One region of the Paenibacillus sp. tmac-D7 genome, then DNA from elsewhere that is predicted to be linked to it. Evidence: a T-box and tRNA genes for the amino acid it is inferred to sense, from the RefSeq annotation. Region 1 holds a T-box; the other holds one or more tRNA genes.
What was found. The T-box of region 1 lies ahead of FKP33_RS06860 (valine--tRNA ligase). A T-box ahead of a tRNA ligase gene usually reads a tRNA of that ligase, here a tRNA-Val.

Region 1 (10,986 bases):
GCCGGGGCTTTGCCGCTCGTATCGGGCTTGGCCGGTTCCGTCTTCGGCGCAGGCGCAGGCGGCTTCGTTTCCGTCGCCGGTTTGGGGGTCGTCGTCTGGCCCTTCGCCCGCTTCTCCGCCTGCTCGCGCAAGAAGTCGGGATGGTCGTGCGACCCGCCCGCATCAATCTTGTCGATGCCGTCCCAGACGCGCGTCGCTTGCACCGAATCGGGATCGTCGTAGACGAGGAACGCTGAAGGAAGCCGGCGTTCGCCGTAACGGCTGGAAGGCTTCGTGACGAGCTGACCGTCGACTACAAGCTCTGAGGAGGCCCCTCCGTCCAGATTGCCTGCGATAACGGCGCCTTCCGCCAGCAGCAAATCCTGCACTTCCTTCAAGGTGGCGCCGACGCTGTGCTTTTGACGTCCGTCTATAACGACGAAGATAACCGTTCCGTCGGCACGCTGCCCGACGGCGGTACGCGGCGCGCGGCCCCAGCCGCCGTCGCCGCTCGTGATCATCGGCTTGCCGTTAGCGATCAGCCGCGGATAGAACGAAACCGCTTCGGATACGCCCATATCGCGCAATTCGAAGGCGTCGTATTTCCCGACGACCAGATGGCCTTCCTTCGTAAAGCCGACGATGTGCTGCGGGATCGAGCCGTCCTGATCGGTAAAGATGATGTCTCCGCCGGAGATGATCATGCCGAGTGCGGCAAAACCGTTGCCCAAGCCTTCCGGATCGTCGAAGGCGCCGCCGTTTAAGCCGGCCACAGCGCCCGTACGGTTAACCATGGACGTGATTCGTTCGCCTTCGCCGGGCTTGTTCGGGGTCATGATCTTGATCGTCGTCGGATCGTAGACATACATTTTTTTACCTTTCCAGAGCGGGCCGGAAATATCTTCGACTTTGATCAATTCATCGATGGAACGCGCTTTCCCGCTTTTTTTGCGAACGGAGACGAGCCCCAGATTTTGCTTCTCCAAGGACGCCAATTCGATATCGTCCTGCATCTTCTTCACTAGCAAATCGCGTCGTTCCGCGCCCACGAAAATCCAGGCCCAACTGCGGTGCTGCGTCGTAATGACGGTCTGTGCCATCCATTCGCGCACTTTTCCGCCAGGCGGGGTCAGGAACAAAAAGCTGGAGGTCAAAAAAGTGAGCAGCGCGATATAAAACAACGTTCTTTTCATCAAACTCCACTGTTGGATCGCTTGCAAGCTGCCTTTCAATATATTCCTCTCCTAATAACAGGCTTAATGCCGTATTCTATCTATGAATCTACAATATTCTATCATATCAAGGCTGCATTTAACAGCAATTGCTAGAGTTAGATGAAGGCACAATTGGCAGTGTAACCGCTTTGATAATGGGGACCGGTTTGGTAAAATAAGCTTCGGTATCTATTTATCGAGGACGGGAGCTGTACATGTGTTAAAAAAATACAGTTTTTACGGAATCACGCTGGACATGCTGCTCGTATTCGGCATATTCGGGCTGCTGCTTGCACTTATCGTCGGTTACGCCTTCCTGGAACAGCGGCGCAGGAGCAAACCGCGAAGAGTCCGCGGCGGGGAGGACTCGGCATGAGCGGATGGCGCAGACAAGGAGAATGGCTCGAATGGCGTGCGGCCGGCGATATCCAGGGCAGGGAGCAGGCGAGGCAGCTCGCTTCGGCTTTGATAGGCGAGAAGTGGAGCCGCACCTTGCTGCATAACGGCGGCTTGCTGTGGCAGGGCAGCCGGCTGCGGCTGCGGTTATTTCCCGAGGAGCCGAACGTTCAAGCGGACGAGTGGACGGATATCGAGTTCTTGTATGAAGACGATTTTTGCTTCGTGGCGGATAAGCCTGCCGGGATGAAGGTACACCCGACAGCGGAAGGCGAGAAGGGGACGCTGCTGCAAGCGGCAGCCTCCAGGCTTGCCGCCGAGGGGCAGCTCTGCCGTCCGCGGCATATTCACCGGTTGGACGAAGACACGACCGGTCCGGTGCTGTTTGCCAAGTACGACTGGGTGCAGACGATTCTTGACGCCCGGATGCGCGAGAAAAGCATCGGCCGCACGTACGTCGCCTTCGTCCAAGGCAGGCTTGCGAAAGCGAAGGGCCGGATCGACGCACCGATCGGCCGCGACCGGCATCACCCGACACGTCGCCGGGTTTCCCCGACAGGCGAGTCAGCCGTCACCTTATATGAACGGCTGGAAACGTATCCGGACGCTGCGCTCGTGCGGTTGACGCTCGAAACGGGGCGGACGCACCAAATTCGCGTGCACCTGAGTCATTTGGGTCACCCGTTGATCGGAGACGCGTTGTACGGCGGGCGGCGGGATGCCATCGGCCGTCAAGCGCTGCACGGGGAAGCGCTGGTTTTTCCGCATCCTTTTACGAATGAGCCCGTGGCGGTTTCATCGCCTTGGCCTGCCGATTTCGGCGCACTGCAAGAACGGTTGAAAAATTTGTAGTCATGCTGCTCCTCCCGAACCCATATACATGTTGTAGAGGTTGTTATATGACAATGCGGTCTAGTATCTTACTTTTCTTACGGGAAAAGGAAGTCATACGAAAGGGAGGACTTAACCTTGGCAACTGATCAAAACGGATTGCGATTCGATATTTACGAGCGTGTACATTTAAGTGAGGGCGTGCTCGGCATTAAGGAGCTGGAGAGCGTCGAGCTTGTCCCGCATATTCAAGTGTTGTCTCAAGGAGAACAAGCCGTTCTGCGCGGCAATCTGCTCTTGACCGGCGCCTATGTGGATGAACAAGGCCGCGAGGCGCAAACGCTGGAGCATCTGATCCCGGTCGAAATTACGCTGCCGATGAACCGTGTGCAACGCGTTGAAGATATCGCGGTGGAAATCGAAAACTTCGACGTCGATCTGCTGTCCGAGCGGAGCTTGAATATTACCGGCGTGTTATCGTTAAACGGTCTGGAAGTGTTCTCTTCTTCCGAAGGCGAGCGGTCCTGGAGCGAGACGGAAGAAGAGGTCGTCTTCGTACATGAAGCCCGGGTTCCACAGCGTGAGGCTGCGGCTGAACCATGGGCTGAAGAACAGGCAGAAAGAGTTGCGGAGCGGGAGCCATCGATTCTTCACTCTTCCGCAGCGGAGCCTGCAAGTCCGTTTACGTCCCGTCAAGAGGAGCGGCAGAACGGATGGACGCCGGAGGAACCCCGAACGGAGGCGTCCGAGAAAGCGTCCGTGCAGAGCGTAGCGGCTGCTGAGCCTGCGCTTGCGCCCGAGTCTGCCCAACTTGAGCAACTTGAGCAACTTGAGCAACATGAGCAACCTGCGCAACCTGCGGAGGAAAAGAAAGATGTGAAAGTGGGCTTCGGCATCAAGGGCTCGTCCGCCGTCGAGCCGTCTCCGGCCCCGGCACAACCGGCAAGCGGCAAGCCGTTCGGATTCACTTCGCTCGTTCAGTACGCGGCGTCGAAGTCGGAAGCGCGCGAAGCGGAAGAGGCTGCAGCCGCAGCCGCCGCAGCCGCAGCCGCAGCCGCGCAAAGCCAGGCCGACGAGAAGGTGGAGTGGAAAAACCTGCTCCCGGGCAGGCAGGGGCAGCAGGAGTTCCGGAAGCTGCGGCTGGTGATTGTGCAGAAGGAAGAAACGCTCGAAACCATTGCCAAAAAATACAATGTGAGTCCGCGGGAAATCGCGCTTCATAACCGGCTCGGCGAAAGCGAGCTGGCCGCCGGACAAATCGTATATATCCCGAAATAACGGCGCGCACCCAAAACAATGCGTCCGGGCAGCCTGAAGCAGGCTTGTCCGGGCGTTTTTTTGGTTATACTGATCGGATGGAGGTTCGCGGCCCGGAAAGTGGATGGTATTAAACGCGGCCTCGTATTGACTCTGCCGTTGCGATTGTTTATCATAATACGCATAAGATGCTGTAATAACGTGGAAAGGGAATAGTAGGCAGCAAGCCCTTCAGAGAGCGGAACCGGCACCACGCTGAGAGGTTTCCCGCAGGATGCGTACCTGTCGAAGTCGCCCCGGAGTTGCCGAATTGAAAGCCATGCGGCTTAGATTCGGCCGGTCACAGCCGTTATCTGTTTAAGCGCCGTATGGGCGGCTTTCATCCCGATGGAATGCGGGTATCCCGCGCTCCTGCAGGCTCATGCGGAATAAAGGTGGTACCACGGATGCGAAAGCCTTCGTCCTTTACGGGCGAGAGGCTTTTTTTGGTTGATAGAAGGCATCAACCTTGACGAAGGCGCGTTTCCTTGCCGGACAAGGAAAGCGTGGCCGTTAATCGCGGCTTCAAGCCGTAAGCTTGCCGATACAGCGAACAGTAACCAGTTGGAGGAGAGAAAAGGTTATGGAAGAAACGAAACCAGCGGCACCGGAAACGTCGATGCCGACCACGTACGATCCGAAGGAAAGTGAGAAGAAATGGTACGATTATTGGCTGCAGGGCGGGTATTTCAAAGCCGGCCAACGGCCGGACGCCAAGCCTTACAGCATCGTCATACCGCCGCCGAACGTGACGGGGATGCTGCATATCGGACACGCGCTGGATAACACGCTGCAGGACATTGTCATCCGGGCCAAACGGATGCAGGGCTACGATGCGCTCTGGCTCCCGGGCACCGACCACGCGGGAATCGCGACGCAGACGAGAGTGGAGCAGAAGCTTCGCGAGGAAGGCCTGTCCCGATACGATCTCGGACGCGAGAAGTTTCTCGAGAAAGTGTGGGAGTGGAAGGAGCATTATGCCGGCACGATCCGTGAACAATGGGCCAAAATGGGCCTGTCGCTCGATTACTCCAGGGAACGGTTTACTTTGGACGAAGGGCTTTCCAAGGCGGTTCGCGAAGTATTCGTCCGTCTCTATGAGAAAGGTTTAATCTACCGCGGCAAATATATTATCAACTGGGATCCGGCGGCCCGTACGGCGCTGTCGGACATCGAAGTCGAATATAAGGAAGTTCAAGGCGCGTTGTACCACCTGAAATATCCGGTCAAAGACAGCGGAGAATTCATCGTCGTCGCGACGACGCGCCCGGAGACGATGCTCGGCGATACGGCGGTAGCGGTGCATCCGGAGGATGAGCGCTATCGGCACTTGATCGGCAAGACGCTCGTCTTGCCGATTATCGGCCGCGAAATTCCGATCGTCGGCGACGAGTACGTCGAGAAAGAGTTCGGAAGCGGCGCCGTAAAAATTACGCCGGCGCACGATCCGAACGACTTCGAGGTGGGCAACCGCCACAGCTTGCCGCAGGTGCTCGTGATGGACGAGTCCGGCAAGATGAATGAGAACGCGGGCAAATATCAAGGGCTGGACCGTTTCGAATGCCGCAAGCAGATCGTGGCGGACATGAAGGAGCTCGGCGTGCTGATCAAGATCGAGGAGCACGTGCATCAGGTCGGACACAGCGAGCGCAGCGGCGCCGTCGTAGAGCCGTATTTGTCGACGCAGTGGTTCGTGAAGATGAAGCCGCTGGCCGAACGCGCCGTCGAAGCGCAGAAGTCCGGACAAGGCGTCAACTACGTGCCGGACCGTTTCGAGAAAATTTATTTGCACTGGATCGAGAATGTCCGCGACTGGTGTATTTCCCGTCAGCTGTGGTGGGGTCACCGGATTCCGGCCTGGTATTGCGACGACTGTAAAGAATTGATTGTCGCGCGCGAAGATGTCACGGTTTGTCCGCATTGCGGCGGCACGCATATGAAGCAGGACGAGGATGTGCTCGATACGTGGTTCAGTTCGGCGTTGTGGCCGTTCTCGACGATGGGCTGGCCGGATCAGACCGAAGACATGAAGCGTTATTACCCGAACGACCTGCTGGTGACGGGCTACGATATTATTTACTTCTGGGTGGCGCGGATGATTTTCAGCGGTCTTGAATTTACGGATCGCATTCCGTTCAAGGACGTGCTTATTCACGGACTTGTGCGCGACGCCGAAGGGCGTAAAATGTCCAAATCGCTCGGCAACGGCGTCGATCCGTTCGACGTCATTGAGAAATACGGCGCCGACGCGATGCGCTTCATGCTGTCGACGGGCTCTACACCGGGGCAAGATCTTCGCTTCCGTTGGGAGAAGGTCGAGCAGGCCAGAAACTTCGCGAACAAGATTTGGAACGCTTCGCGTTTCGCGCTCATGAACCTCGGGGATTTCAAATACGAAGATATCGATTTGACCGGCCAACTCGGAACGGCGGACCGTTGGATCCTGCATCGTCTGAATGAGACGGTACGCGAGGTAACCCGACTGATCGATGCGTACGAATTCGGCGAAACGGGCAGGCTGCTGTACAATTTCATCTGGGACGATTTGTGCGACTGGTATATTGAATTCAGCAAGCTGTCTTTATACGGGAACGACGAAACGGCGAAAAAGACGACGAAGTCTGTCCTCGCTTACGTGCTGGACCGGACCCAGCGCCTCCTGCATCCGTTCATGCCGTTCATCAGCGAGGAAATTTGGCAGCACTTGCCGCATGAAGGCGATACGATCACGCTTGCCGCATGGCCGACGTTCGAAGCGAAGTTCGAAGCGCCGGATGCGGTGCGCGAGATGGAGCTGTTGATGGACATTATCCGGACGGTGCGCAACATCCGGGCGGAAGTGAACGTGCCGATGAGCAAGAAGATCGAGCTGCAAGTGAAGCCGACCGGCGCCGAGACGGAACATATTTTGAAGCGAAACGAAGAGTACCTCCGCCGGTTCAGCAATACGTCGGTCTTGACGATCGACAGCACGCTGGGCGCGCCGGATAAAGCGATGACAGGAATCGTCACAGGCGCGGAATTGTTCTTGCCTTTGGCCGGATTAATCGACATTGCCCAGGAAATAAGCCGCTTGGAGAAAGAGCTTCAGACGCTCCACGCCGAAGTTGAGCGCATTGAGAAAAAACTTGCGAACGAAGGCTTTGTCGCCAAAGCGCCGGCCAAAGTGATTGAAGAAGAAAAAGCGAAGCTGGCCGATTACTCCGGCAAGCGGGATAAAGTGACGGCTCGTATCGCGGAACTGAAAGGATGAACGTAAGATGACGAAGGACGCTAACGCTCCGATCCAGGGTTCCTTCCGCACCGCGAGGGAAGCGATCGACTGGATCGTCCGTTTCATTCCGATGACGGGTATCAAGCTTGGGCTGGAGCGTATGGAGAAGCTGATGGAGCTGCTCGATTATCCGCACCGCCGCTTGAAGTTCATTCATGTGGCGGGCACGAACGGCAAAGGCTCGGTCTGCGCGTATTTGACCGAAACGATCCGGCAAGCCGGCTATGATGTGGGGACGTTCACGTCCCCCTACATCGAAACGTTCCATGAGCGGATTCGATTGAACGGGGAAAACATCAGCGACGAGGATTTGCTGCAGGTCGTTAACAAAATTAAACCGCTGATCGATGAAGTCGCCGCCGAATACGGGCAGCCTTCCATGTTCGAAATATCGACCGTCATCGCGATCGAATATTTTGCCCGGACCGCGTACCCGGACTTCGTTGTTTGGGAGACGGGTCTTGGAGGCCGGCTTGATTCGACGAATATCGTATCGCCGCTCGTATCCGTCATTACGAACATCGGGCACGATCATATGGACTACCTCGGGGACTCGCTCGCCTCAATCGCCGCCGAGAAGGCCGGGATTATCAAGGCCGGAGTTCCGGTCATCAGCGCCGTCGAGCAGCCGGAAGCGCTGCAGGCGATCGAAGACAAGGCTGCCGAGAAGAAGAGCAAAGTTTATTTGCTGGGTCGCGAGTTTCACCTGGAGACGGTTGCTTCGGTCGAAGGCGAGCAGACGTTTCATTTCGAAGGATTGTTCAGGCGCATTCCGAACGTCTCGATCTCGATGAACGGCCCGCATCAGGTTAAAAACGCGGCCGTAGCCCTCATGACCCTCGAAGTGCTGCGCCAGTATTACGCGCTGATCGTGGACGACGAGGACTTGTATCGGGCGATGAGGACGACATCTTGGCCGGGACGGCTGGAGAAGGTGTCTGACAACCCGCGGATCGTCATCGACGGGGCGCACAATCCGGAAGGAGCCGAAGCGCTTGCGGTTTCGCTGACGACCACTTACAAGTACCGCAAGCTGCATTTTATGATGGGGATGCTGGCGGGCAAGAATCATTCAGGCTACTTCAGGCATATACTACCAATAGTGGATACCCTTATCTTGACCGAGCCGAATTGGCATAAAAAAGCGTCCGCCGCGGATCTTGCCGCGATCGCCCGTACCATGCTCGCCGAGCTCGGCCGAGACCAGGTGGAAGTGATCATCGAACCGGATTGGAAGACGGCGTTTGAACGAACAAAAGAGTTGACGGCACAAGACGACTTGGCCGTCGTTTCAGGTACGTTATATTTGATGGGGGATATACGTTCCTGGATCAAGCATCAATCCGATTCTGAAAAAGGCTGGTGAAACGGGCGTGAATACATCGGAGCACATCCATTTTATCGGCATCGGCGGGTATGGTATGAGTGCCATTGCCAAAGTGATGCTGGAAATGGGCTACCAAGTTTCGGGATCTGATTTGGCGCAAGCCGAGCTTACGGAAAAGCTCGCAGCCAAGGGAGCGCAAGTGTTCATCGGGCACGAAGCGCAAAATGTGAAAGGCGCAGACGTCGTCGTTTACTCGACCGCTCTGTCCAAAGATAATGTGGAAATGCTGGCGGCTGAGGAATTGAACATTCCGATTCTTCACCGTTCCCAAATGCTCGCGCAGCTGATGAATGCGAAGAAAGGGATTGCCGTAGCAGGCGCGCACGGAAAGACGACAACGTCCTCCATGATTGCGCTCGTGCTTGAACAGTGCGGGCAAGATCCGACCTTCATTATCGGGGGGGAAATTCTGAACGTCGGCAGCAACGCGAAGGCCGGTAAAGGCGATTACGTCGTGGCCGAAGCGGACGAGAGCGACGGATCGTTTCTTCAATATCAGCCTTTGATCGCTTTGGTGAACAATATCGAAGCGGATCATTTGGAAAACTACGACGGTGACTTTGAAAATTTGAAAAAAGCGTATGCGCAATTTCTTAGCCAAGTGAAGCCGCAAGGTAAAGCCGTCATCTGCAAGGACGATCCGTATTTGCTGGAAATGATGCCGAACATCCAAAGCGAGGTCATCACGTACGGGATCGATTCGGAAGCGGACGTCGTCGCGCGCAACATCGATCTCGGCGACCGTAAAGTTTCGTTCGACGTCGTGCGCGGCGGCCGGACGCTCGGTACGATTCGATTGTCGGTCCCGGGCAAGCATAACGTGTATAACGCGCTCGCCACGCTGATCACCTGCATGGAAGCGGGGCTGTCGTTCGAGCAGGTGGCGGAAGCGATTCCTTCGTTCCGCGGCGCGAAGCGGCGCTTTCAAGTGCTCGGCGAAGTGAACGACATGCTCGTGATCGACGATTATGCGCATCATCCGACGGAGATCGAAGCGACGATTCAAGCGGCGAAGGCGACGGGCAAGCGCATTGTGGCGGTGTTTCAGCCGCAGCGTTATACGCGCACGTACTTCTTGTTCGAGCAGTTCAGCCGCTCGTTTCCGGAGGCTGACGAAGTGATTATTACGGACATTTACTCGCCGGCAGGCGAAAAACAGATCGAAGGCATCACCTCGGCCAAGCTCGTGGAACTGATTAAGCAGAACAGCAATCGGAACGTGCGTTACATCCCGACGAAGGAAGAGGTTCAGGCGTATTTGTCCCGTGCGGTGCAGCCTGGAGACTTGGTGCTGACGATGGGCGCGGGGGACATTTGGAAAGCGGCGGCGGGTCTCGCCAAAGCATTGGAAGAACGGCAAAGTTCATAGTACTGCGAAGAGAGGCTCCGATTCCTTGCAAGCTTGAAGGAAATCGGAGTTTTTTTGTTCTATTTCGTGTCCGACTCTCATAGTCTAGTAACACGAAACCGGACAAGGGAGAGTAGGAGCAATGAATAAAGCCAAAATGACGTTTCGATTTTCGCATGAACGCCGGCAGGATGATTCTTCCCCGCGCAGGGAAGTCAAAGTGATTCCGCTGCATGCGGAAGAGTATCGTGTGGTGCAAGAGCCCGAAACTCAACGCGCCGAGGTTCCGTTGCACGGGTCTGAGGCTTGGACGGAGACGGAGACGGAAACTGGTTTGGACGATAAGGCGGGGAGGCGCGGGGAAGCGGGAGCGCGGTTCGGCAGCGGCACGGAAACGAACGGGGGGACGCCGTTCCATACGGGACAGGCTCCCTCCCGGACGTCCCGAACGTCGGTAAAGCCTGCGGGCCGGAGTGAGTTCTCTTCGCCAAGCGTGAAGCCGCTTAACGATTTTACGACCGATTTTGGGGGTTGGCAAAGCTCTTTCGATTTGGAGACGGAGCGCGTCGAGCAGATCATTCGCTCTGCCGGCGGACCCGCTGCCGATCCGGAGACAGGCTATTTCGAACGCGAGCCGAGGCCGTCCGGAGGCCGCCGCTCCCACCGCGGGGTGATCGTGGATGATCATGTACATTACTCCAAGGCGCCGGGGGGCGGCTCGTTCTTGAAAATTACGGCTTCGGTGGCCGGAGCGGTTATTACGGGCGTCGCCTTCGGTTTTTTGGTGCTGTCGATGTTCTCCGGCGGCGAAGGGAGCGGCACGACCGCCGACCCGACGCAGGCGCAAGCCTCGGCAGGCGGCGCGGCGCAGCCGCAGAACGGGGACAAAGCGGACGCCTCCGGCAGCGGAACGGGGACGCAGGCGGCTGCGCCTGCAGGCGCCTCGGTGCCGGCTGCGGCCGCGGACGGCGTTGCGATCGCGCTGCCGGCTGCCAGCTATACGTTTCTGCAGGGCGGCGTGTTCAGCACCGCGCAAAGCGCGGAGACGGCGGTGGCCGACTTCCGCAAGAAAGGTCTTGCCGCAGTGAGCGAGGCGGGAGACAAATATACGGTCTATGTCGGCATGGCGTCCGGCCGTGATGAAGCTCTGGGACTTTCGCAAGTCTACGAGGCCCAGGATATCGACGTGATGCTAAAGCCATACGACATTCCGGCGGTATCCAAAATCCGTTGGAACGGCAAGCAAGCCGATATATTCGGC
Region 2 (10,986 bases), on a different contig from region 1:
AAATCGAGGTGTCGTTTATGTATTTGTTGGCGATTTTGCTTCCTCCTGTTGCTGTATTATTTTGCGGGAAGCCCATTCAAGCCTTGTTGAATTTCATTCTAACGTGCTTCTTCTGGATTCCGGGCGCGATTCATGCGTGTATGGTAGTTCATGAGAGAAAACAAGATAAACGGATGGAGAAGATGGCGAGGAATATGAGAGACTAGTTCAATGTGCTGGAAATCGGAGGGAATGTAAAAAAAAGCATCCGCCAACCAAGTTGGCGCGATGCTTGATGAGGCGGGCTACTGCTTGTTCTTATCTTCAGTTCTTCTCGCAAACCAGGTGGCCAGCATCGAACCCGACAAGTTGTGCCACACGCTGAACAAGGCGCTAGGCACAGCTGCCAGCGGGCTGAAATGTGCGGCAGCCAAAGCAGCTCCCAGACCCGAGTTCTGCATCCCTGTTTCCAGAGTAACTGCCTTACGCTTGGCCAAATCCATGCCGAACAGCTTGGCAAAGAAATAACCGAGCAGGTAGCCAAGCAAATTGTGGAGGATGACAGCCGCGAAAATGAGCAGTCCGTTGGACATGATTTTCGGCTGGTTCAAGCCTACGACGATGGCGACAATGAGCACGATCGCAATCGTGGAAATGAGCGGCAGCGCTTTGACGCTGGCTTCGGCTTGCTTGCGGAATATAGCTTTCGCAATAATGCCCAGCACGATCGGTAAAATGACGACCTGCAAGATGTCCATAAATAAAGACTTCGCATTAATATCCATCCATTTGCCGGCCAAAAGCGAGATCAAGGCGGGAGTGGCAAATGGCGCGATGATCGTAGAAACCGAAGCGATCGATACGCCAAGCGCTACATCGCCCTTGGCAACGTCATGACGTTGGAGGCGGTACCGCTCGGGCAGCAGCCGACCAAGATGACGCCAACCGCAATTTCCGGAGGAAGGTTCAAGCCGATGGCCAACAAATAGGCGATGGAAGGCATGATCAGGTAGTGTCCGATGACACCGATGGCGACATCCTTAGGCCGGCGAAACACTTCGCGAAAGTCGGCAGCGGAAAGCGTGAGCCCCATACCGAACATGACGATGCCGAGAAGCGGTGAAATCAAGGATTTGTAGCCGGTGAACAGATGTGGAGCAAAGAATCCTAGACATGCAAACAAGATAACCCAAAGCGAAAACGTTTTACCTACAAAATTGCTGACTTTTTCTACTGCGTTCATGCTGTTCTCTCTCCTATTTATTCATGCTGTTAACAAATAGTCATTTTACTACGGTAAGATTCAAATGACAATGAAATAAATAGGCCCGCACGGGTGGTGTGGGCTTATATTACAATGTATGTCCAGCAAGGGGCGACGCGGGCAGACAGATGACGTTCTTATCTGGAGAGGCCTTCGGAACATGCGACTTGATCCCTTATTGAGTTCAATATTTATCGTACCTTCCATGACAATCTCCATTAATGCCCAAAATAATTCAGACAAGGAACGTTTCAGAGCTGGTCTATAATTAATTTAAATACATTTACATATATTCGGCCCCCAAATAGCCCCCAGCTTGTCCAAATAAAGAATGAATGAAGTTCGATAAAAAGCAAAAAACCCTTGCTACACAAGGGTTTTTCTGTATGACCTGTAGTGGGCTCGAACCACTGACCCCCACCCTGTCAAGATGGTGCTCTCCCAGCTGAGCTAACAAGTCATGGATAAAGTTATTTCCTTTTTCTTTCGTGTCTCTCAAGGGGACGATTATTATATTATCAAGATCTTAATATTTTGTCAACACGTCATCCCCATTTTTTTAGAACGTTTAGGATTAGGCCTCGATTAAAGCATATGGCTTACAGGTCTCCTGTCGTATTTTCTCAAAGAGCGGTATGTTATAATATGAACGAGGAGTATGGCCAACGAAAGAGGGGACAATCATGAAGGATTTGCCATGGATGATGCAGTCGCAGTTCGGCGGCGGAGATACTGCGGCAATCGAGAACGAAAGCTTGGACTGGGGAGAGCACGAGTACGGAACTCATCGTTACCATGTGCGCCGTTTGGTGGAGGACTCCATCAGTCTGCTGGCGAAGCCCGAGAAAGCGGTAGTGCTTGGAGCGGGGAATCACGGTGATGTGGATTTGCCGGGGCTGGCGGTGCATTTTCAACAAGTGACCGTGCTCGATACGGAAGATAATATGCTGGAGGAATGGCTGGACAAGACGGGGGGATTGGCACAGAGCCGGCTTCGATCATTGACGCGAGTCGATTATACGTGCCTGGATCAAATTTCGTTCTATGAAAAATTTGAGGAACTGCTGCTGAATGAGTCGTCGGCCGCGGACATCGCCGGATTTTTGCGCGATGCCAGCTTCCAGGTTAACCGCCACGAGGTCGTGCCGCACCTCAAGAAATCGTTCTCGTTTGTCATGTCTTCGGGTGTACATACGCCGTTGTTTTATCCGGATGCGCTGCTGCAGTTCCATGGTTACATGGACCGGTACAACGAAGCGGATATTCGCTCCATCTTAGAAGCGCTTGCCTACTTGCGAAACTCATTGATCACAGGGTACAACAGGCTGCTGCTGTCGTTGGTGAAGCCGGATGGACGGGTGGCGATGTGGACCGATATGATTGTTCTGGATGAGGAGCGGAACTGGATCGCGGACGAATTGTACGAGGATAGGACGGCCGAGGAACGGACGCGCTTCCTGTTCGAGGCGTTTGGCAAGTACGGGCTGGAAGCCGCTGTGTTGGGGCTCAAGGAGCTTCATGACAAACTAAAACCCGACCAGCTGCTGTTTCGCAGTTGGATCGGGCACGCGGATTCGGGGAAACGGTATTTGACAGTCGGTTTATCCGGTAAAGCTCGCTAAAAATGCTCAAATTCCGCCGTTTCCTCCGGAGTCAGGAAACTGCAGCCAGGTACGTTAGGGGTTCGGCGGAGCTTGATTGCAAGCTGATTTAACATCCTGGTTAACGCCGATGTGTCGGTGTCGTCCAAGGAAAATTGGATGCAGTACTCATAATGGCCGGGCTCCGGCAAAATGGAGCGCACGATCGGGCCGTACGGCCGGTATTCATGGCCCAGACACATAAACCGGAGTTCGGTCAGCAGACCGGGCTTATCCGGTAAGGGCGCCTGAGTAAAGAAGCGTGCGCCTCCTGCGCTTAAATCGACAAGCGCGGCTTTATATAGCTTGGTTTCCGGATCTAAATCGCCCATTCCGAAGATTTTCACATCGGCGCCGAGCGGAACTGTAAACGTTAGGCGAAAGAAATTTCGCTTGTTATTCGTGCTCATAAGCAGACATTCCTTTGCAAATAAAAATATAGTTACTATCGACTCCTCTAGTATATCGTAGCGTGCTTGTCCATGAATATCCGTCTTAAGCAGTAAAAAGCCGCTCTAATAGAGCGGCAATTCGATACATTGATTCACATGCTTCTTATGCAAAACGGCGTTGTTTCCGATAATTTCAATTCGATCGATTTGATTAAAGTCCGAGGTGCCGGCAGCCGAGGAATGGGATGAATTGCGCTCCAATATGTTGATCAGTTGCGGTATCGCTTTTTGATCGCTGGAAATAAAGCTAACCGGAATTTTTTGGTTCATAAATAACAATTCCGTATTCATAACTTCAAATTCCTCCTTCCTTCTATCGGGTAACTTATTATACCACTTTGCTTCGTTATTTTCGATAAATACTTTGTTACATGGCTTGACAGGATGAGCGATGAATAGACAAAGCTTCGACACAATGAATGGGATTCAGGATAAATGTCTTGGGTCTTTCGGAGGGGATATGCCAAATGAAAAAATTATACAGCCAGATGAGTAGAGAAGAACTGCTGGAAGAAATCCGCTGGATTCAATCTGAAAAGGAGAACGCCGAATTCCCCAGTCAACGTGCGGTTGCCGAACGTAAGCTGTATACGGCACAGGCGTACCTGTTGAATCCGGCTGACTTTCCGCCTGGTTTATATAAGGTCGAGGGGATCCAGCTGCCTTTTGAAGTGGCGTATGTCAACGGAATTATGGCTTGGGGCAAACTGGATAACGATCCGGAGGCAAGTTTTCCGATTTCAATGCTTACACGGTTTTAACTACGGTCTGCCGATTTATTCACGGCTTTCGTTCGCATAGAAAGATACGTCGCGTCTCATCCTAGTGAAGAGGTGATGCGTATGAACCGGGCGTTATGGACGTCCATTGTAGGGGTTGGAGCGGCGCAGCTGTTGAAAATACCTGCGCATTTGCAGGAGCGCAGGAGCTGGTCTTGGTCGGATTTGTTTCGGACGGGAGGCATGCCAAGCTCACATGCGGCAGGGGTCGTATCACTTGCCAGCTATCTCGGATTGAAGAAGGGCTTTAGCAGCGATTCGTTCGCTCTGGCAACCCTGCTGAGCTTGATTGTGATGTTCGATGCGATGGGCATTCGCCGCCATGCCGGCCTGATCGCAATGGAAGTGAACGAGCTCGAAGATACGGTATTCAAGCTGACGCAAGAACACCCCCATCATGCCCACCGAAGACGTGATGCCGAATTGGAAGAGCGCCTCGGTCATATGCCTGCGGAAGTGCTGGGGGGTGCTGTATTGGGAGCCGTTATCGGTTTTCTTAGTTATGTAAGCGAGCCTAGCCGAAATCCCTTCACGGCAGGGCTGGCGTTCACACGGAAATGGTGGTCAGCTCTTCGTTAGCTTGGGGGTTTCGCGGCTCATCCGTTTCCGCGGTCGGCAGCGTAATGGTAAACTTTGTTCCCGTCCCGATCAAACTCTCAACCTCAATCGTACCGTCATGATCCTGTACAATTTTATGACAGATGGAAAGCCCGAGGCCCGTGCCTGAATCTTTGGTGGTATAGAACGGAATGAATATTTTGTCCAGCTCGGCCTCGGGGATCCCTTTGCCAGTATCGGCAATTTCGATGACTGCGTAATTTTGCTGCTTATACAGCCGAATAAAGATGTCTCCCTGATCCACCATGGCTTCGAGCGCGTTCTTCATTAAGTTGAGCAGCAGCTGCAGCATTTTGTCCTGATCCATCAGCATGCGAATATCCATTGGATCATATTCGAAGTGAATCTGATGTCCCAACCTGGTCGTTTCCGAGTCGAGCAGCGAGATGACCCGCTCGATGCAGCTTCGGATCGATTGTACGCGGTATTGGGTAACATGGGGCTTGGAAAATTGCAAAAACTCCGCCGTCAGCATGCTCATCCGGGTTATTTCGTCCATAATTAAATCGTACCACGGCTCCACGTTGTAATTCCCCGCTTTGGATAACTGCAAGAAGCCTTTGATCGTCGTCAGAGGATTGCGAATTTCGTGCGCCATCCCGGACGCTAACTCGCCCACTACGCGCAGCTTCTCGCTTCGCAGCATATGCTCCTCGCGCTTTAGCCAGCTTTCCCGTTTCATCATATAGAGATGATGTTCGGCGAAGGACATCAAATCGTCCTTATTCAAGCCGTCTTGCGGATAGCAGGCCATCCCGAAGTTAATTTCGATACCGGTCAATTTCGGAAATTCCGAAGCGAGCAATTGTGTAATCGTATTGATCGTTTGGCGGGTATTGGTATATTCCATCACGATCGCGAATTCATCGCCGCCGTAACGGCTGATTAATGAACTTTCGGGGAACATGATGCGCAGCAGCTGGGCCGCTTCCTTCAAAATGTCGTTGACTCCTTGAAATCCGTTCGTCGTATTGAGTGACTTCAAGTCTTTACAGTCGGCAAGCACAAGAACGATCGGTTTCTTCTGTTTAACGATCATTTCCATTTGATGGTGAAATTCCTGGAAATTATAAAGGCCAGTCAACGGGTCATGCGTGCTGAGATGTTTCTTCTCGTAGGCCAGCAGCTGCTTCTGCAGCTCCATTTCCTTAATGAGCCTTCCGAATATATAAGCCAAAATGAGACAGCTGACCGCTTGAAAAGCGATATCCGTCAAATGGGCGGCAATGAGCGGTCGGTAGGTTAACGAGACGATTACGTAAGCTCCCATCAAGGCGACGTTGAAGAGAAGCGCTGTCGAAAATTTCGAGACCCGATAATACATCTGGCTCATATGCAGCAAGTAAAGCGGAAGACACCAGCTTGTCGCGCTGATGGCATGTAGAGCGACCAATAACAATAACTGAATGGAAGTGTTTCCGTAATAAGGACGTTTTATGAAGAAGGTCAGCATATACAGCAGCGTTACCAGGATTAGCAGTGGGATGCTTGCCGTTAGCCCGTAGCCGATCGACCAAGTGCATACAAGAATCGAGTAAATCAGGAAGATCGCATTACCTTTCATTGCGGTACTCCAACTCCCAAATTTTCGCAGATTTTGTTCGTATTAATTGAAATTCTGTATAATTCGATGAAATCCTTCTAAGCGCTGTCAAAATTTAAGTAAAAAAATGACAAGCCGAGAAAAATTCGGCTTGTCGCGGTTGTCCAGTAGTTAGAAGCCGGGCAAGTTGTCCAGGTTGTTGGTCGGGTCTCCGTCAGCGTTCGAACGCAGATGCTCGTCTCCGTCGCGGCCCCGGAAAACGTTGACGCCCGAGATTTGCCCGTTCTTGGCCATGTACTGGGCTTCCTCGTAATCGACGACCTGGCCCGAGGACAATTTCATTTCTACGATATCGCCGTCGCCGTTCTTGCGAACAGCTACGACGTGTTGAGTGGGTTCTTCCATCTATATCGCCTCCTTATGACTAGGATGCTTCAACCAGAGGGAAATTATGCCGAAAAAGGGGAGGACATGCCCGGAGCGAAGCAAACCGATACGCTGGCGCGGTTCGTTTATCGCTTAGAACGTATAACGCTTGAACGGTTCGATAAATCTCATATGTCCCGTTTTCCCTATATAATCTGGCATTTGATCGGAATAATGCATCAGCCAGGTTTTCTGCTGCAAGTCGACCGGCAGCGTGAGCAGCTCCTCCAAACTGGCGTGGACGTGACCCGGCGAATGCAGCTGGCAGTCATGCAGAAAATGATCGCAACCCTTGATGTGCAAGCTCATCAGCAGCTCAAGGTCGAACCTGGCGTCCGCGCTGTAGAACAGACGATCGTTCAGAAGCAGCGAATAGCTTTTCTTCCCGCGAATATGATCGGTCGGAAGCAGCCGGACGGTCAAGTCCGGACGAATGGAGATCGGCGTGTTCTCGGCAAGCGGAATGACATCGAAATAATCGTTCAAGCTCGAAATGCCCTCGTCTTTGTTCTCAAGACCTCCGCGGAGGGAGTGATCCCACAACATATGCTCGATAGAGAAGGGGACGAGAAGCTTGATTCGCCGCTTGAACGTATACAAGCATTGAAAAGCGAGTTCTTCGAGGCCGCCGACATGATCGGCATGGATATGCGTGATCAGGACCGCATCGATTTGATCGAGCGAGATGCCAAGCTCAAACAAGGCTCTTGGTGCGGTGTAGCCGCAATCGATCAATAACGTGAAGTCGTTCAAATAAATCAGCGCATTATTATTATAGAATGTTTTGGCAAACGCGCTTCCTGTGCCTATCATTTGCAGTTGCAGGCTCAATGACGTTCCTCCGCTCAGCTTTTGGCGTTGCAGCCGATATTTTCTATAATCTATCACGCTTTTCAATACGGATTCAAGATAGTTTCGTCACATTTTGCTTAAATTTAACGGTTTGGCTGTCGGTTCTTGACTATTAATAAATTTGGCACAATCTCCGCAACTCTTGCCGGTCTGTAGAGTATAACTTAGCAAATGCACAATAACGATGGAGGTTACTTGCAATGAAGGTACCGCGATTACTGACGATGGTGCTCTCGCTTTCTTTGTTCGGTACGGCAGGAGCTTTCGCCAGTTCCATGTGGGGAGATTTTGAAGGGTATTCGAAAGTGAGATTGATGGTAAATGACAAGGAGAGGTCGTTTGGTTCGGACGAGACACCCTCTTTTTTAATGAAAGGAAGCGCCGTCGTTCCTGCCCGGATCTTGTCTGACACGCTTCAATCGATTGTGAAATGGGATAACGGCAGCCGTACCGTCTCGGTTTACAAGCCCAATGTACATATGTTTGTCGCCAAGAAGGTGGAAGACGATTATTCCATCAAGCAGCCTTTCGGCGGTGTTAAGAAAGGCGATCGCCTTGATTTTGCGGTTTTTTCACAAATTGACAACCTGGATACGTCCATTTACTCCTTCCGCATTTCCATCGTATCGCCGGGCGGCGAACAGGTGAAGGCGCGCGAAGAAGTGGTGGACGGACAGAAGAGCAGCTTTTGGTACACGTGGCCGTTTAACGTGACGTTCACTGAAGCCGGCCAGTATACCGTTCGATTCTCGATCAAACCGAATGCGGACAGCGACTACGTGGTCGTCTCCGAGAAAGCGATTCTATCCGAATAAATATGGCGGTTTTGGACATGCCTGGTTCATTGACTTGGGATCCGAATGCGTGGTACGATACGTGGGAGCAATCAATACAATGAAGAAATGAGGTCTTCCCATGAGCGATCACATTCATGACGCTTCCTGCGACCATGATCACGAGGATGAGATTTTTATCGTGACGGACCAAGACGGTGTCGAACATGAGATGGTAATGGTGTACACCTTTGAAGCCAAAGAACAGGCTTATGCGGTACTTCTCGATCGCAATGATATGGAAGCCGACGGTGTTATATTCCGAATTGAAGAAGAGAACGGCGAGGCGTTCCTTGCCAGTATCGAAGACGAAGAGGAATGGGATCGCGTTGTTGCGATTTACAACGAGATCGTTGAAGAGCAAGAATAATAAATCTTGAACGAAAAACCCTTCTTGTCAGCAAGAAGGGTTTTTCGTTCGGTCCATCATTTGCGAGGGTTGAAGTACATCGTACGTCCGTTAAACAATTGCAGTTCGGCTTTCCACAGCTTGCCCAAGTATTTGCTGAATTCATTGCCCTTGGATTTGTCACCGTGGGTGCAGCCATCCGGCAGCACCATCTGTACGAAGTGTCGTTCGGCATCGCCGTTTTTCTCGGTTCCGACGCCCATCACGATATATTTGTAGAGGGGGTTGGTCCCTTTCAAAAAAAACCATTTGCCTTCGGCTTCCGGTTTTGATTCGATCGTATACGGAAATCCGGCATCGTCGTACTCCCAGCCGAGCTGTTTGCCGGTCAGTGCAAGCTGCTCCCGGTAATGCTCCAGCTGCTGCTTGAGCTCATCCAGAGTTAACGAGGAAATGGACGAGCCTTCCACGAATTTGATATATGCGCTTTGCGCCATGACCCATGCACCTGCCTACTTAATGAACTGGAACGATTTGACTTTTGTCATGCACCATGATCATCATAGCATTAAGAAAAACCAAATACAATACTTGTGACGTGAGCGAAAGTCGCCGCGTAAACAAAGAACAGAGAGGGATTTCCCGTGGATAGGAAGAGGTTTGAAGGTTATTTGCTCGTCACGGATATGGACGGAACGCTGCTGAATGCGCAGAAGGAAATCAGTAAAGAAAACTTGGCCGCCATTGAGCGTTTCGTCGCCCAAGGCGGATTGTTTACGGTAGCGACGGGGCGTATTGTCGAACCGGCGGGTTATTTCGTCAAGCAGCTCCCGGTCAACACGCCCGCGATTTTATATAACGGAGCGGTTATCTACGATTATAGCAGGGAGGAAGCGATTTGGCAGTCCGAGCTGCCGGATGCGGGGAAAGCGGCGCTGCAGCAAGTCGTTGAGGCGTTCCCCGGCATCGGCGCGGAAATTTATGTGCAGGGGGAGCCTTACCCGTATGTGCTGCGCGAGAATGAGTGGACGGCGCGGCATCGACAAATCGAGCGGTTTCCGTACCAGCCGATCGACGATGTGACGAAGGTGCCGCCGGATTGGCTGAAAGTATTATTCGCTTGGGAGCCGGAGCGGCTCGATCAGACGAGCGAGGCGATCGTTCGGCTGACCGAAGCTGCGCAGATCGAATGGGTGCGATCCGACGACCGATATTTTGAGATGCTGGCCAGAGGGGCGACTAAAGGCCACGCATTGGAGCTGTTAACGGATAAAATAGGGATAGCGATGGAACGATGCGTGGCGATCGGCGACCATTTGAACGACTTGGAAATGATCCGCAGGGCAGGGATCGGCGTTGCGGTTGAGAACGCGCACCCGCTGCTTATTGAAGCGGCGAACCGGAAGGGGAAGCATCACCAGGAGCATGCGGTGGCCGATGTGATCGAATGGCTCGAAGCGCAGGCCGAAGCGGAAGCTCGATCGTAAGGCTGTAACCATAAAAAAACGCTTGCCGCGGATCAACCGAAGGCAAGCGTTTTTGACCTGGTCTTTAGAAAATAGCAGGGGTTTCCACGATCACTTTGACGAATTCGATGCTGCGGTCCTCGGGACCTTTAACGGGAAGACCGACCTCGATATGCTCGGTGATATAGTCGATCAAATCCTGCGAAATGACTTCCCCCGGCAGCAAGATCGGGATACCCGGCGGGTACACGTAAATGAACTCGGCGATGATCCGATCGGCCGACTCCTTGAACGGAATAAGCTCCGTATCGCCGTAGAAGGCGTCGCGGGGCGAAAGGGTCAGCTGCGGAATCTTTGGAATTTTGATCACCAGCTCGTTAGCTTGCCGGATGTTGTAATTCTCGGCCGACAAGCGGCGCAGCGCCGCAAGCAGCGTGTCGATGTTCTCCTGGGTATCGCCCGGCGTCACCAGGCACAGGATATTGTACATGTCGCTGAGCTCGACTTCGATGTTGTACTGCTCGCGCAGCCAGTTTTCGGCGTCGTAGCCGGTAATGCCCAGGTGACGGACATGAATATTGACTTTGGTCGGATCGCAGTCGAAGGTTGCTTCACTGCCCAAAATTTCCCGGCCGAAGCAGGAAAGTCCCGGAATCTCGTTGATTTGATTGCGCGCGTACTCCGCAAGCTCAATGGCGCGGTCCGCCATCGCTTCGCCGTTCAACGCCAAATTGCGGCGTGCGCTGTCCAGCGACGCGAGCAGGATGTAGGACGTCGACGTAGTC

Region 2: it encodes a tRNA-Val, which carries the amino acid that the T-box ahead of FKP33_RS06860 (valine--tRNA ligase) is inferred to sense. The anticodon was not compared.

What each region holds. Positions count from the first base shown of each region.
Region 1 is NZ_VIDW01000006.1:186,551-197,536, reverse strand. It holds partial or broken gene FKP33_RS06875 (phosphodiester glycosidase family protein) at 1-1,211, opposite strand, end outside; gene FKP33_RS27015 (hypothetical protein) at 1,411-1,569, shown strand; gene FKP33_RS06870 (RluA family pseudouridine synthase) at 1,566-2,441, shown strand; gene FKP33_RS06865 (LysM peptidoglycan-binding domain-containing protein) at 2,559-3,698, shown strand; T-box leader at 3,871-4,146, shown strand; gene FKP33_RS06860 (valine--tRNA ligase) at 4,300-6,969, shown strand; gene FKP33_RS06855 (bifunctional folylpolyglutamate synthase/dihydrofolate synthase) at 6,977-8,356, shown strand; gene murC (UDP-N-acetylmuramate--L-alanine ligase) at 8,364-9,746, shown strand; gene FKP33_RS06845 (SPOR domain-containing protein) at 9,868-10,986, shown strand, end outside.
Region 2 is NZ_VIDW01000001.1:125,353-136,338, reverse strand. It holds gene FKP33_RS00660 (YqaE/Pmp3 family membrane protein) at 18-206, shown strand; partial or broken gene FKP33_RS00655 (bile acid:sodium symporter family protein) at 285-1,222, opposite strand; tRNA gene FKP33_RS00650 (tRNA-Val) at 1,631-1,703, opposite strand; gene FKP33_RS00645 (hypothetical protein) at 1,927-2,865, shown strand; gene FKP33_RS00640 (PilZ domain-containing protein) at 2,862-3,293, opposite strand; gene FKP33_RS00635 (hypothetical protein) at 3,399-3,626, opposite strand; gene FKP33_RS00630 (DUF1811 family protein) at 3,803-4,096, shown strand; gene FKP33_RS00625 (divergent PAP2 family protein) at 4,178-4,693, shown strand; gene FKP33_RS00620 (ATP-binding protein) at 4,662-6,296, opposite strand; gene FKP33_RS00615 (DUF3892 domain-containing protein) at 6,447-6,680, opposite strand; gene FKP33_RS00610 (MBL fold metallo-hydrolase) at 6,795-7,532, opposite strand; gene FKP33_RS00605 (stalk domain-containing protein) at 7,754-8,368, shown strand; gene FKP33_RS00600 (DUF1292 domain-containing protein) at 8,469-8,756, shown strand; gene FKP33_RS00595 (DUF1885 family protein) at 8,813-9,232, opposite strand; gene FKP33_RS00590 (Cof-type HAD-IIB family hydrolase) at 9,380-10,222, shown strand; gene FKP33_RS00585 (aminotransferase class I/II-fold pyridoxal phosphate-dependent enzyme) at 10,287-10,986, opposite strand, start outside.